2 regions of the Glaciecola punicea genome follow, and region 2 is predicted to be linked to the other one. Evidence: riboswitches for the same ligand, from Rfam matches in the RefSeq annotation. Region 2 holds a riboswitch; the other holds the start of a gene.
The links. Region 2 has a riboswitch for thiamine pyrophosphate ahead of BAE46_RS07075 (bifunctional hydroxymethylpyrimidine kinase/phosphomethylpyrimidine kinase). Riboswitches for the same ligand answer to the same signal wherever they lie in the genome.
Positions count from the first base shown of each region.

Region 1: it holds a riboswitch for thiamine pyrophosphate, as region 2 does, so the genes downstream of both, BAE46_RS12655 (TonB-dependent receptor) here and BAE46_RS07075 (bifunctional hydroxymethylpyrimidine kinase/phosphomethylpyrimidine kinase) in region 2, are expected to answer to the same signal.

Region 1 is NZ_LZXY01000012.1:50,668-57,973, reverse strand. It holds gene prfC (peptide chain release factor 3) at 1-277, opposite strand, end outside; gene rimI (ribosomal protein S18-alanine N-acetyltransferase) at 415-870, opposite strand; gene BAE46_RS12680 (hypothetical protein) at 875-1,171, opposite strand; tRNA gene BAE46_RS12675 (tRNA-Trp) at 1,236-1,312, opposite strand; gene BAE46_RS12670 (phosphotransferase) at 1,358-2,206, opposite strand; gene pnuC (nicotinamide riboside transporter PnuC) at 2,196-2,804, opposite strand; gene BAE46_RS12660 (YkoF family thiamine/hydroxymethylpyrimidine-binding protein) at 2,807-3,061, opposite strand; gene BAE46_RS12655 (TonB-dependent receptor) at 3,204-5,333, opposite strand; TPP riboswitch at 5,385-5,485, opposite strand; gene BAE46_RS12650 (tRNA(Met) cytidine acetyltransferase TmcA domain-containing protein) at 5,681-7,306, shown strand, end outside.
Region 2 is NZ_LZXY01000004.1:248,232-255,537, forward strand. It holds gene thiH (2-iminoacetate synthase ThiH) at 1-941, opposite strand, end outside; gene BAE46_RS07060 (thiazole synthase) at 928-1,698, opposite strand; gene thiS (sulfur carrier protein ThiS) at 1,702-1,917, opposite strand; gene BAE46_RS07070 (HesA/MoeB/ThiF family protein) at 1,914-2,756, opposite strand; gene BAE46_RS07075 (bifunctional hydroxymethylpyrimidine kinase/phosphomethylpyrimidine kinase) at 2,753-4,345, opposite strand; TPP riboswitch at 4,497-4,618, opposite strand; gene BAE46_RS07080 (FAD-dependent monooxygenase) at 4,848-6,044, opposite strand; gene katG (catalase/peroxidase HPI) at 6,351-7,306, opposite strand, start outside.

The DNA.
Region 1 (7,306 bases), on a different contig from region 2:
CAGGCGTATCAAGTAAATTAACTAAGTGGTCAAGATACGGAAATTGCATAACTGACGTAGACACAGAAATCCCTCGCTCTTTTTCCATCGCCATCCAGTCAGATTTAGCGTGCTGACCCGATTTTCTGCCTTTTATCGTGCCGGCAACTTGAATAGCATTACCAAACAAGAGCACTTTTTCGGTAATCGTAGTTTTACCCGCGTCGGGATGCGAAATGATAGCAAACGTTCTTCGCTTATTGATTTCACTAATAAAATTGCTATCGCTCATATCCATTAAACCCTTATTTACACTTAATTAATTTAACAATGATCGCGTCAGCGAAAACCGCGTCGTATTCTACCGAAATTTATGTTCTTCTGCTTCGCTAAATTCGGCATTTAACCCAACAAAACGATCGACTAAATCGCCCGCTACGGCAATATCTTTTTTAACAGTAGCGCATCATCAAAGGTGTTGTTAACCAAGCGATAATAGTTTTTGCGAGTAGTAACGAGAGCAAAACCATGCTTTTCATATAAAGCCTTTGCCGGTTTATTTTTCTGGGCAACCTCAAGTAAAATATAATCGTCGCGGCGACGATTGGCGTCACTAATCACATGCGAAAGTAAGGTGCTCGCAATACCTTGTCTTCTTAAATCTGGCAGAGCACAAATGTCTTCTATTTCGACCTCACCAAGCACCACAGTAATCAGCGCATATCCCACACATTCATTATCTATAATAGCAATTAAAGAGTTTGGCAGCATGAGTGCTTTTTCAAAGGTGGTAAATTGCCAAGGACTATCTCGATGCGCACAAAATATTGAATATGCCCGTTGATGCAAACTAATTGCATCAGCCGAATAAACAATACGAATATTATTCACCGTTTTAGTCAACGTACTGGCGAATACTTAGCCAAATTGACTTTTTAATATTGGCTTCGTTTGCATAGCTTACCAGAGGGAGATGGAGTGTTTGCGTTTTACTGTTAAACAGCGGTTGGCTGCTATCAAATAAGCAACTTTGGGGTGAAATTTTGAGTAATTTACATACATCGGCAATCCATGGCATTTGCTTGAGGTCAATGGGCACAGTGGGCTCATACAGACTTATACCCATAGCTAAAAGCTGCGCTTTTTGCTGGGCTGAAAAATGCTGGCAACTGGCGGTTAATGAAGCAGACACGTTCTTAAGTTCCTATTAGGCGCTATATATATGCCAGTTACTTGCGCCCGTTGGCATGAAAAAGTGGCAGGAGTGGAGGGACTCGAACCCCCAGCCATCGGTTTTGGAGACCGCTGTTCTACCAATTGGAACTACACTCCTATTGCCGATGGCATTATAGCGAGCATTGTGAATAAATAAAGGACTTTATTTTGAAATGTTAAGCGACGTTTCCCATAATTCGTAGGTAAAGCTCACCATAACACTGGCTTGATGCATTTTATCACATACTTCTTGTATGTCTCGACTAGCCAAATTTGCATAATAAATACACAAGCTTTTTATTTCACTTTGGTTTAAATTATTAATGGTGCAGCAGCTAGCCATATCAAAATAACGACAGCCCATACCCGCATATTCCCAATCAAAAACAGGCCCGTTTAAATAACTAATATGATCAATGTGCAAATCGTTATGGCAAAGCACGAATTCATCAATGCAGACGTCCAAATAGCGTTGCCACTGCTGTTTAACCTGCAAATATTTTTGCTGAAGCTGCGGTGATGGAGACTCAATTTTATCCCAGTACACTTCCCAGTGCTCATCTAATGCAAGCAGCGGCGCTGACACGAACGAGCTATGCACCTTGTACAATACTTCGGCCAAGGTTTCTACTTTATCACCCATGGCGTTACCCGAGTTGACCTTACGCCCATGTTTTGCGTCTTCATGCTGGCGAATGTCGACCCACTGCTCACAATAAACCTTGCCGTTTACGCTTAAAAAAACGGGTGCTGGCGCTAAGCCTAAAATAGCAAGCTCTTCTTGCATCCTAAATACTTGCCTTCGATCTACAGGCAGCAATTCGTTGCTATCAAACAGTTTTAGCATCAGCGTTTTATCGCCATCACAAACTTTAAAGTTACGATTGATGGTGCCGCTTCTAACACGATTTATCTCAAAATTAGGGCTGGTGACATCCACCACCTCATAACGCTCAAGCATTTTGAGAATGGATAAGCGATCTTTTTCTTTCTTCAAAGGTTTAGGCGACATAGTCCTTTCCCTGACGGTACACACTTTGCCAATGCATTAGACCTCTTAATGCGAGCACAAGGTAAATGAGCATAAGTACTGTCGTTAAGTATAAGCCTCTGTCGTATAAAAGCACCATGCTCACGACGTTAATAATGCTCCAATAAATCCAATTTTCTAACTTTTTAGTGACCGTTAAATAAGTAGTAATGAGCGAAAATACGGTCAGGGTAATGTCGAGTAGTACAAGCTCATAGTTAAGAAATTGAATCGCAATAAAAAAAATAACGGTGCTTGTTACGGCGCCAAACAGTAGGACACTAACATGATTGTGCCAGTTCATACGCGAAATGCTAACTTTTTTATCTCCGCTTCTGCCCCAATAAATAAATCCCCACACCGCCACTGCCATGTAGTAGACATTTAATATCATTTGAAAAAAAAGCGTAACATCCCAGTAAATATAGGCGTATAAGCATGTGCTTATAAACCCAGCAGGCCAACACCAAAGAGACTCTTGAGCGGCCAACCAAACATACACCACCGCTAACAAGACAGCGAAAACCTCGCTTATACTTTGCTGCTGCCACTGTTGCGAAACGGCTTCAAAAAATGCCAATGTCAGGATAAGTTCATATGCGTGGCATTTAGAAACTTACATACAAAAACAGCCTGCCCGACTTGTTCAAACGTGGTTTTCATTTCGGTTTGTATCACCTTCATTACATACGCAAACTCGCCGCTCACCAAGGTAGAAGTGTGGCTTGTTTGCACGTGTAAATGCTGATCGGTGTTTAATCTATCTATAAAATCTTTGATGTAGGGCACATACTCTTGATGCAGCGGATAAAGAGAAATTTCAACGCCTAACTGCAGGGTGTTCTCATTCATAAGTTTTCTCATGTAAAGTTGTGTTAGTGTCAGTTCATCTTTGCTGTCAATTATGTATAGTCGCCTTTATATCTAATCGCAGTAAGATATAAAGGCGTCATAGAGGCGTCATAGCACAGTGTTAAGCCTACTCCCAATCATAGTTAAACGTTACGCCTATTTGGCGAGGTTGGCCAAACTGAAAATACGGGCCGTTAGTGCTGTAGCCGTCACGTGGATCATTAGGGAAGCTACCAAAGCCGCGCGTCACAATCGCCTTGTCGGTCACGTTTTTTACCCACAGCTTGAAAGAGTATGCGTGCTTTCCCATTGCCCGCCAGGTTAGTTCAGAGTTAATGACAGTGGTAGAAGGTGCGCGCACATCATGGTTTATACCTAATCTAAAATCATCTTTTACGTCTATATCTACAAACCAGTTTACGCTATTTGAGAGCTGCCAGTTAGACGCCAGATAGGCAGTGTATTTAGGCGCATGCGCCTGTTGCTGAATGCCCACAAACTCGCCATTTTCTTTTGTATAACCCCCAAATGTAGCATCTAGGTAACCTACATTAGTTTGTAAATACCAGTTTCCTGCAATATCCCACGTACCTGAAAATTCAAAGCCTTTATTCGTGCCCGTGTCAGCATTGCCAATGGCGTCGGCGAATGAACTTGCGCCTGTATCGTCAATCGCAAAAAGGACAGAGTCGCTAACCTGCGCGTCGTCTCTTTGCATGTAAAAGAACGTTAAATTAAGAGTGGCCAAGCCGTCATAGGCGCGGCCTTTTACCCCTATCTCGTAGTTCATATTATATTCTGGGTCAAATGTACGGCTATCAGCGGCAAGTCGGGCATCTATATTATAACCTGCAGCTTTATAACCGCGCGAAATACTGGCAAAAACTAAGTTCTCACCTAACTGGTAGTCAAGCGCAAGCGAAGCTGCCACCAAGGTGTCACTTATGTTTGAGCTGCCGACTGCATCTGCAAAGTCAGTATTGAAACGCTCGACCCGCCCTGCACTGGTAATGTTTGTTTTGTCGTTAAGCACATGCACGTACTGACCAAAGACTGATTGATTAGAGCGCTCATAAGTACTCAAGTAATCACTTTCAAAAAAAGTATTCTGGCGTAATAAATCTTCATCGCTATCGGTAATATTAGCGCCAAGTAAGTAGCTGTTTTGCCCTCTTGCAATTGTACTTGCAAGCTTTATATCAAGTCCGGTTCTTTTTATATCACGCTGATAAAAATCAAATGACGAATAGCCATCAGGGTGTATTCCGACAAATGTCCAATCTTCATCAAAACCGTATTCGGTTTGCGCATCTAACAAATAAGCACTGACCTGTAGTTTGTGTTGGTCAAATCGGTAGTTATATTTTAAGCTGCCTGCGCTAGCATCCACCCTGTCAAAACCAGGTTTGTCTGCAAGCGTTGAGGCATTGTCAAGCGAAAAAATGTCATAGCCGTTGTCTATATCAAAAGTGAACGCGCTTATATCTAAGCTGCTAACGGCATTGAGGGCAACGCTGGTAATAATAGACGCGGTGGTTTCGTCAATGCGATTGGTGTCGTCTGTGTTTAAAAAAGCGTTTTTGATAAAACCATCGCTTTTAGTCTGTTGTATAGAGACTCTTGTAGATATATTGTTTGATAAGGCATTTGAGTAAGTGCCGGCGAGCCGAGACTCGTTAAATTGCCCGTAACTGATATTAACATTGGCAAATAAATCATCGCTTGGCGCGTTGCTCACTAGCTTCACTATACCACCAATGCTATTTGCGCCGCTGGCAACTGACTGTGGTCCAGACAACACTTCTATCTGCCTTATATCATTAACGGTCGCTAAGCCGCCAATGCCGGAAATATCGATGTCGTTTAGAAACAAACCAATCGACGGGTTAATCGGCTCAGCGAACTGCGAACGTTCGCCTATGCCTCTAATTTGCAAAAACTTGCCACGTGAAGCGCCACTCGAAAAATTCAAGTTGGGCACCATGCCAATAATATCTTGAATGTGCCTCGCTTGGCGTGAGTTAATAGCGGCCTCACCTATAACAAAGGCACTGGCGGGTAGTTCAGATAAATCTCGCTGCGATAAATCAGCCGTAACCACAATTCGTTCAACTGACGTTAAATCATCACGGCCTGCTTGTGAACTATCGTTACCCTCGATTACTTGCATAGCATGAAGGCTAGACGCATATAAAAGGCTGCAAGAAATAGCAATTGGCGTGAGTAATAATGAAACTTTTTTTGATGTCTTATACATGTATGGATCTCTTCAAGAATACGAAAAGATCCGGCAACCGTGGCATTGAGAAGGTAAGTAATTGACCATTCCTACGCCGGTACTAACCGGATCAGGTAACTAAGGGTTCTCTTAATGAATCTCAGCGAATTAACGCACCCCTTGGTTCAACATAAGTATGAGGTAAACATAAACCTAAGTTTATTAGTTAAAAATCACACTCGCGCAGAGAATAGCAAGAATCAGGCAATAATCAATGCCTGTTTACGCATTGTTACTAAAATTTTAGCGATTTATTGCCAAGTGAGTTAATCTCAACAAATATAGTATGAACTCAACTTTCTGGATTATCGTGACTATGTTAAAAAATGATGCCGAATAAAGAAGCATTCACAAAATGGCTTAGCGTAAAAAAGACGGGCTTTCACCATAGGCAGTTCTTACTTTTATCATTGCCTTTAGATGAAGCAATGTTTTTCCTAGAGGCTGTAGTGGCAGATTATAAAGACAGCTCTGTTGTTTCAAATAACTTATGCATAAGCCATGTGAAACACATCCCTTTAACTCGCTACCAAGACTATTTGGGACAGCAAACCAACTCTCTTATTTTTGATGCCAGAAATGGGTTTCACTTAAATGCGCTGTATGCAAGCGCTGGCATGGTTCAGGCAGGCGGAATTATTGTGGTGCTGCTGGCATCTGAAAGCTCATATAAGCCAAATTTAGGCCCACTAAAGTTTAGCTATGGGTATACACCTAAAACATCATATTTCACTGACGTTTTTATACGACACGTTAAAAAAAACAATGGAGCTTACGTAGATCCCACGCACTCGTTTTTTCCAAGTAGTGCCATATCATCTCCTTTGAAGCAAGCAATTGAACACGAAACACAAACAAATCAGCAAGACTGGCAACTATCAAAAGACCAGACTGATATCGAAACCAAAATAACGCAAAGGATCAACGCTAAAGCATCCACGGGGTCAGTTTCAATTATTCTTGGCCCACGCGGAAGGGGCAAGTCTACGTTGATAGGTCATATTGCAAGTAGATTATCCGCTAAGGTAAATAACCAGAATACCCCTGTCGTGGTCAGTGCATTAAAGAAACGTCAATTACAGCGTTTTTACGACGTGAACACAGCGAGCCAAGCTCCTTACGAAGCGAACCGTAATGCACCTTTAGAAAAACATGCTATTCAAAAAAATGAAATTAAATTCTACGCGATGGATGAGATCACCGCACTTGCCCCGCCCCATTCCATAGTGATTATTGATGAATTAGCGTCGATCGCGCCGGCGCTGCTTAAGCGTACTATTTCTCATTTTTCACACTGCATACTTACTGGCACTACAGACGGTTATGAGGGTAGCGGCAATGGCTTTATACATAGAGTATTGCCTTACTTAGTCTCCCATAAAAATACGCACGTATACACCTTAAGCAAACCGTTTAGGTGGCTAAAAGGAGACACCGTAGAAACGTGTTTACACTCACTGCTTGGTTATATGCCAAATATGGGATCATCGACAAGAACCGCACACACAACTGATAAATCCTTACAGAGCAAGATAAATAAAGATGTTTTACATGATGTACAATTTGAAATCATAGACAAAACAATATTGGTCAAAAGCAATAAGCTTTATGCTCAAATATTTACATTGCTTAGCGACGCCCATTATCAAACCACCCCTAACGATATTGTAAGAACCTTAGATGCTAATGACTGCATAATAGCAATCGCCTATAAAAACAGCTCCCATATCAATAAGGCCAATCGTCAAGTGCTAGGCGTAGCCATTTTGTTTGAAGAGGGAGGGGAACTCCTTTCATCACTAAAGCATGACATAAGTCTTGGTAAAAGAAGGGTGCAAGGACATTTGAGTCCTCAGGCACTGTCACTCTACTTATTAGATTCTGATTTGTGTGAACTGAAGTATTTACGCATCAACAGAATTGCAGTCAAGCAGGCGCATAAACGACTTAAC
Region 2 (7,306 bases):
GTGATGCCTAAAGGCATTATATTGCTGCGAAATTGACTGTTTTCACGCGTTGACAAACTTATTTCAAGCTGTTCGCTAAACAATCGAAATGCGCAAACTAGCTGCACCAGCCCTTTATCAGTAATCGGGTATTTCACCTCAATCCCCCCTGTGCATGGCCGCAGGCGCGGAAACGAAACGCTGAATTTACTGCGCCAGTAGCGGTTTTCCAAATACGCTAAATGGTGCCCCATTAGCAATGCATCTAAGCGCCATTCGTCTAAGCCTAACAGAACCCCTAGGCCTATTTTATCGACCCCAGCCTGACCCAAGCGATCGGGACTTTGTAGCCTATACGTGAAGTCTTTTTTCTTGCCTCGGGTATGATGTTTTGCATACGTACGTGGCTGATAAGTTTCTTGATATAGCATTACCGCATCCAGGCCCAAATCAACTAACTTTTTGTATTCATGAGTTTCAAGAGGCTGTACTTCTAAGGAAACATGGCTGAAATACTGCTTCATATGGGGTAATACGTCGGCAAAATAGTCAATGCCAACCTTAGTTTCATGTTCACCGGTAACCAGCAGAACATTGTCAAATCCATATCCCTTTATGATATCAATTTCTTGCTGAATCTCTTGTTTATTGAGAATTTTACGTTTTATTTTATTGCTCATGGTAAAGCCGCAATAATCGCACTCGTTGGCACATAAGTTTGACAAATACAAAGGGATAAACAAGTTTATATTGTGGCCAAAACGCTGCTTAGTAAGCAAGCTTGCTTGCTGCGCCATTAGCTCAAGGTAAGGCTGCGCAGCAGGGGACAACAGCGCCATTAATGCCTCCACACTTCCGCTTGGCCGCTGCAAGGCCCGCTCTACATCGTCACTAGTGGTGCTATACAAAGACATTAGAAGATGATCGCGGTCTAGTTTTGCAAATGTATCAACAAAGCTCATGCAAAAACCCCGTTAGTGGGCTGGTGCTATTGGCCTTATTTGAGACTAAACCTAATCCGGCCTCATAAGCACGGCGCCCGGTTATAACCGCTTCACGAAAGCAATTAGCCATTATTACCGGTTGGGCGCTTGAAGCGATAGCGGTATTAACTAATACGGCATCGGCGCCAAGCTCCATTGCGGCGGTAGCATCAGAAGGACAGCCAATTCCAGCATCGATGATAACCGGCACGTTGGCTTGCTCAATAATAATGCGTATAAATTCTTTGGTGAGCAAACCCTGATTGCTGCCTATTGGACTAGCTAAAGGCATCACCGCCGCGCAGCCAACCTCTTCTAATCGACGACACAATACAGGATCAGCGTGCACGTAGGGCAGCACGACAAATCCTTGTTTCACTAAGACTTCGGCCGCAGCCAATGTTTCTATTGGGTCAGGCATTAAATATTTAGGGTCTGGGTGAATTTCCAGTTTTACCCAGTGTGTATTGAACATTTCTCGGGCAAGCTGTGCGGCAAAAATAGCCTCTTGCGCATTGCGTGCACCTGAGGTGTTGGGTAACAATTTTACGCCTAAGCTGCTTAGTGGCGCCATTAAGTTGTCGGTGCTTTGTCTAATGTCGATGCGCTTAATTGCCAAGGTCACAAGCTCGGTGCTTGAGGCTATTAATGCGTCTAACATAAGCTGCGTATGCGAAAACTTGCCAGTACCGCTAAACAAGCGTGATGAAAAAGTATGATCGGCAATAGTTAACATGTCTTATCCTCCGGCAACAGCGTGATACAATTCGATATGGTCATTTTCTTGGCAGGTAAGCTGTGACCATTCACTTTTAGGCACTATATGTTGATTACACGCAGCTGCTACAGAGCCTAAATTCCACTGCTGCTCTTTACTGTTTGCTTCTAAAATTTGTCGCAAACTATGGGATTGTTGTACTTTTATGGCTTCACCGTTGATAAAAATAGTGATCATGAAATATTCTCCTGTTGGGCTTTACGCGTAGGCTCTTGCTTACTCAAGTTTGTCCAATGCTGGCAAATAGGGCATTGAGCGTCTTTATGCCGATATATTCGTCGCCAGTTGAGCGTTAATGCATTGAATATATGTAGGTATGAATCGGGTGTGTTAATTTTCAAAATATGCTTAACCGTAGTAAGTGCTTGCATACTAGCCATAATCGCAACAGTTGGGCCTAATACGCCTACACTGGCACAGCTTTGAGTTAACTCTTGAGTATTGAATACGCAGTGAACACAGCCTGCTTGAGGGTTGTTTACTGCATCGATAACCATAAGTTGACCGCTAAAGCCGCTTACTGATGCACTAATAAGCGCAATTTTTTTTTGTGCACACCAGGCATTAATTAGCTGACGTGTGGGCATGTTGTCAGTGCAATCAAGTACCGTTAACTTCTGATTTACATACGCTTTTTTAAGCATCTCATGCTCAGCCAACAGTGTTTCGGCAAATTCAAACGAAAAGCGCTCGCAGTAGGTGTTTACGCTAATATCTGTATTACTTGTGCGTAGTCGCTCACCAGCGCAGTTTACTTTTAATTTACCAATGCAGGATGCATCAAACAATATTTGCCGAGGTAAATTGGATTTTTCCACACTATCGTCATCCACTAAGTACAGGTGGCCAATTCCTACTGCGCTTAATTGCTGCGCAACATGCGTACCTAAACCGCCTATGCCGATAATAATAATATGGTGATCAAGCAAACGTTGCTGCCCTAGCTCACCAACCTCAGGTAGCAATATTTGTCGATAATACTGCACGAATTGTCTATCATTTAAGGCTTGTGTCATGTGAGCGCCTGCCACTTTTGTTGCAAAGCTTGCCAGCTTTGTCCCGGATTTTCTGTGCTTTCAATGCCTCTAACCACGGCAACATCATGTACGGCAGTTGCTTTTAACTGTGCTAAGTTTTGTAAATCAACGCCGCCTATAGCCACTAATGGCATTTTGTTTTTAAGCAACTTGCAATAACGCGACAGCTTCAACAGACCTTGAGGCTTTGAGGGCATTTGTTTGGTTGGAGTAGAAAAAATATGTCCAATGGCCAAATAACTAGGATTAAGTTGCTGTGCTAAGAGCATTTCAAAATAACCATGTGAAGATAAACCTAAGGCGAGCCCGGCATTTGCTATTTGTAGTAAATTGGCTTGCAAGACATCTTCTTGGCCTAAATGTACGCCAAAAGCACCGTGTTTGAGTGCAATCTCCCAGTGGTCGTTAATAAACACTTGTGCCTTGTATTTATGGCCTAGCGAGATTGCTTGAATAATGTCCTTTTCAATCTCATTTAGGGGTCTCTTATCAACGCTGTTATTTTTTATACGTAGTTGCACAGTACGTGCACCCGACTTAAGCACCTGCTCCAACACACTGACTGACTTTGTAACGGTATAGACGCCTAAGGGCTGGATAACCTTGGCAAAGACAAGCCCGTGGTTAATGCTTAGCGAAGCATAGTGGGGCATCAAAATTTCAGGGAAATGCACAAGATCGTGTGGCCAACCGTTGCGGCCCAGCACACCAGCTCCCTTACCCAAGCCGTAGCCGCTAGATAAACCTTGATGTACATATGCTTTAGCAATCACAATAGCGTCTAGCAAAGGATGACCAAACGCCATCGCCGTAGCAATGGCAGCAGACAAGGCGCAGCCCGTACCATGATTATGCCTAGTGTCTACTCTACTGCTTTGAAACCCAATTCGCTGGTGTGCATGAAAAACAGAGGTATGCGCAATACTTTTAGCCATTAACCAGTCGATGGCAAATGTATCAATATCAGCGCCACCGGTCACCAAAACACTTGATAAAACTGCGTTAGCAAGGCACTCAAGCGGCTCTTGGGAAGTGTTACCTTGAGCTTGTAACAACCTTGCAAGCACCTGCAGTTCAAACGCGTTAGGTGTTATCAGCGTGACGTGATTAGCCAAAGATATATAGTCGTCAACAGTGGGTGAATTATTGGCAAGGGTGAGTGATTGACCGCTGGTAGAGACCATCACCGGATCCCAAATTACAGGGATGAGTAAATCATGTTGTTGCTGATAAGGCCTTAAAGTATTGCTTAGCCAGTGGCTAATTAGTTGAAATTGTTCAGCGTTGGCCAATACCCCTATCTTAATTGCGCTAGGGGGTAAATCGTCAAGTAAGCAGTTAAGCTGATTGAGTAAGACCATTGCACAGGTAGGTGCAACATCTATAACTTGGTGAGAGTTTTGCGCGGTAATTGCGGTTACCACATTACAAGCGTGTCCGCCTAAGTCATGAATTGTTAGGCTATCGGCCTGAATACCCGCGCCTCCGCCACTGTCTGAACCGGCAATACTCCATACAATAGGTTTAGCGGGCTGTGTTCTAGCAAAAATTTTGTGCTGATTTGACATAAGCAATCTCTCATATTAAGTAAGATGAAGTTGCTTGTCTGGAGAAATGAATTGTTGAAAAGCGCCAATAAGAGTAATCGAATATAAAAATATTACTCGCGTGTTCTGGCAAAGTGGCTTTTTAAATCAAATACTGGTGTGTCCGGTATTATTAAATGCCACGCTTGTTTCCTTCGCGGGTACTAGCCCGATCAGGTTCAACGGATCCCGAATTAACGGTCTCAGCTATACAAATCACCTAGGTGAAACGTACTAGCACTCCGACAAGAAGACATAACTATAAGCATAGTAAAACAATTTCTCAAGTGCTATCTGCAGTCGTGCGATAAGTCCACAAAAAGCAGAGTTGAAAATTCCCTATGAAAACCAGAGGTTAAGAAGGGCAGGCCCCGCGTGTTTTCCCTTGGCCGTACTTCGTTTTACTTCAGATTTAACGGCTATTTACCCCTAAAACAATTAAATACATAAACAATAAGCTGTCAATTGCGCCTGCTCTACTTGATCAGTTTAATTGTTTAACAATATTATATGCATAGATGGGGTCTAGCATATTTGCCGCGATCCTATTGCTGAGGCCAATACTAGATAGTCCGGAAAGAAGTGCTAATTTGGCCTGCTCAATTGGTGAACTCATATGATACAAAGCTGCGTTTTTACGCGCATTAAGTTGAATGTTGCGGGTGCGTGGTAAACGCGTTTTTTGATAGGTTTGCAGTGCGGTTTTAGTATCGGTGCAAGCAGCCAAACAATGCGCCAAAGCATAGCTGTCTTCAATGGCCATTGCCGCGCCTTGCGCTAAAAATGGCAACATAGGGTGGCAAGCATCCCCTAAAAGCGCCACGTTTCCATCAGACCATCGGTTTAGGGGCTGTCTGGCAAACAAGGCCCATAGCGAACATTCGTCCGTAGCCTCTAATAACTCGCTTACCTCTGGATGCCAGCCAGCGAATGCGCTGCGCAGTTCACTTATATCACCATTTTCATGCCATGATTCTTTTTGCCAATCTGTACGCTCTTGTACAGCAACAAAATTGACTAAGTTGCCGGCGCGCAAATAATAACTAACAAAGTGTTTGTTTGGGCCCACCCATAAATTAGCGTTTGATTTAATCAAGCCTTTAGGCAGTTTGTTTGCTTGTACCATGCCACGCCAGGCTACTTGTCCGGTAAATTCAGAGGGTGTTTGCCCTAACATGCAAGCTTGGATATTTGACTTGATACCGTCAGCGCCTATGAGCACATCGGCGAAGAGACATTCATTGTTGTCAAATTGTACTGTTAGATTCTGTGGCGTTTGTTGGTAACTTTGGATAGTTTGACCTAAGTGAATACTTACGTTCATATTTTTGCAGGCATTATGCAAAATAGAATGTAAATCAGCGCGGTGAATATGCAGATAATGAGCGCCATATTTTTGTGTGGCGGTATCACCCAAAGGAACAGTAAAGTAAGTCTTGCCAGTTTTATAGTGGCGCATCACGGCTGAATTTGGACGAAAGGCCTTAGTTTTAATCTCGTCTGCTATACCAAGTGTTTGTAATACATGCATGGCGTTGGGACTAAGCTGTAAACCTGCACCTACTTCGTTAAGTTGCGGACTTTGTTCATAAACAAGCACCTCAAATTTGCGTTTTGCCAGCGCCAAGGCAGCACACAATCCACCAATGCCGGCACCAGCGATAACAATTTTTTTACTCAAAACAACTCCCCTATGATTATTTGTGAACAGCTATATCTGCTCAGTTACACAGAAAATAGCCAGTTCGATAGATCTTTTGATTTAACCTGAGTAAGGCTTACTAAGATGATCCATAATACCTATATTTCTCGGCTTTACTTATACTGTTTTGAAAGTGGTGACCAAAGCGCACATTTTTTCTGCGGTGCTGCAGGTTTGCTTACTTCGTTAGCTTATTTTGACTGAGTAGCTGTCACCTTGGCGCTAAAAAAAAACCGCGGCTGCAAATTAATCACAGCCGCGGCTTACAAACTAACTCAAATCAAACTAAAGATCTAAATTCATCACCTTCGCCCAAGACGCAACGAAGTCATTCACAAATCTTTCTTGCGACGTATCAAAAGCATACACTTCGGCTACTGCACGTAATTCAGAGTTAGAACCAAAAATAAGGTCGACCGAGGTTGCTGTCCATTTCAATTCTTCAGATTTACGATCAAAGCCTTCATACAAACCATCGGTAGCAGATTTTCTCCACACGGTAGACATGTCAAGCAAATTCACAAAGAAATCATTATTAAGTGTACCTGGTTGATCAGTTAATACGCCATGCGCAGATTGTTCATAATTTGCATTTAAGGCACGTAAGCCACCTATTAAAGCGGTCATCTGTGGCACGCTTAGGTCTAATTGGTCTGCGCGGTCAATTAACATTTCTGTAGGCGAACGTTCATAGCTTTCTTGTGCTACAAAATAATTTCGAAACCCGTCAGCATTCAGTTCAAGCAGGCTAAACGAATTAACGTCAGTTTGTGCTTGAGTTGCATCACCTCTGCCTGGCATGAAGGGTACTGAAACAGCATAACCAGCGTCTTTTGCGGCTTTTTCTATTGCTGCTGAGCCACCTAGTACTATTAAATCGGCCAATGATACATGCTTTCGCTTCGACGAGCCGCTATTAAAGTCGCTTTGTATAGTGCTCAATACCTTGAGTACTTTAGCTAGTTCTTGCGGGTTGTTTATCGGCCAATCCTTTTGTGGGGCTAGCGCTATACGAGCACCATTGGCACCGCCGCGCATATCAGAAGCGCGATAGCTAGCGGCCGAGGCCCATGCTACACGCACAAGTTCTGATATAGTCAAATCAGCGCTAAGTATGTCTTTCTTAAGTTGATTAATGTGCGAATTGCTAAGCGTAGACTTAGTGTCTTCGGCAATAGGATCTTGCCAAATTTTGATACCCTTAGGCACTTCATTGCCCAAGAAATTTCTAGAAGGTCCCA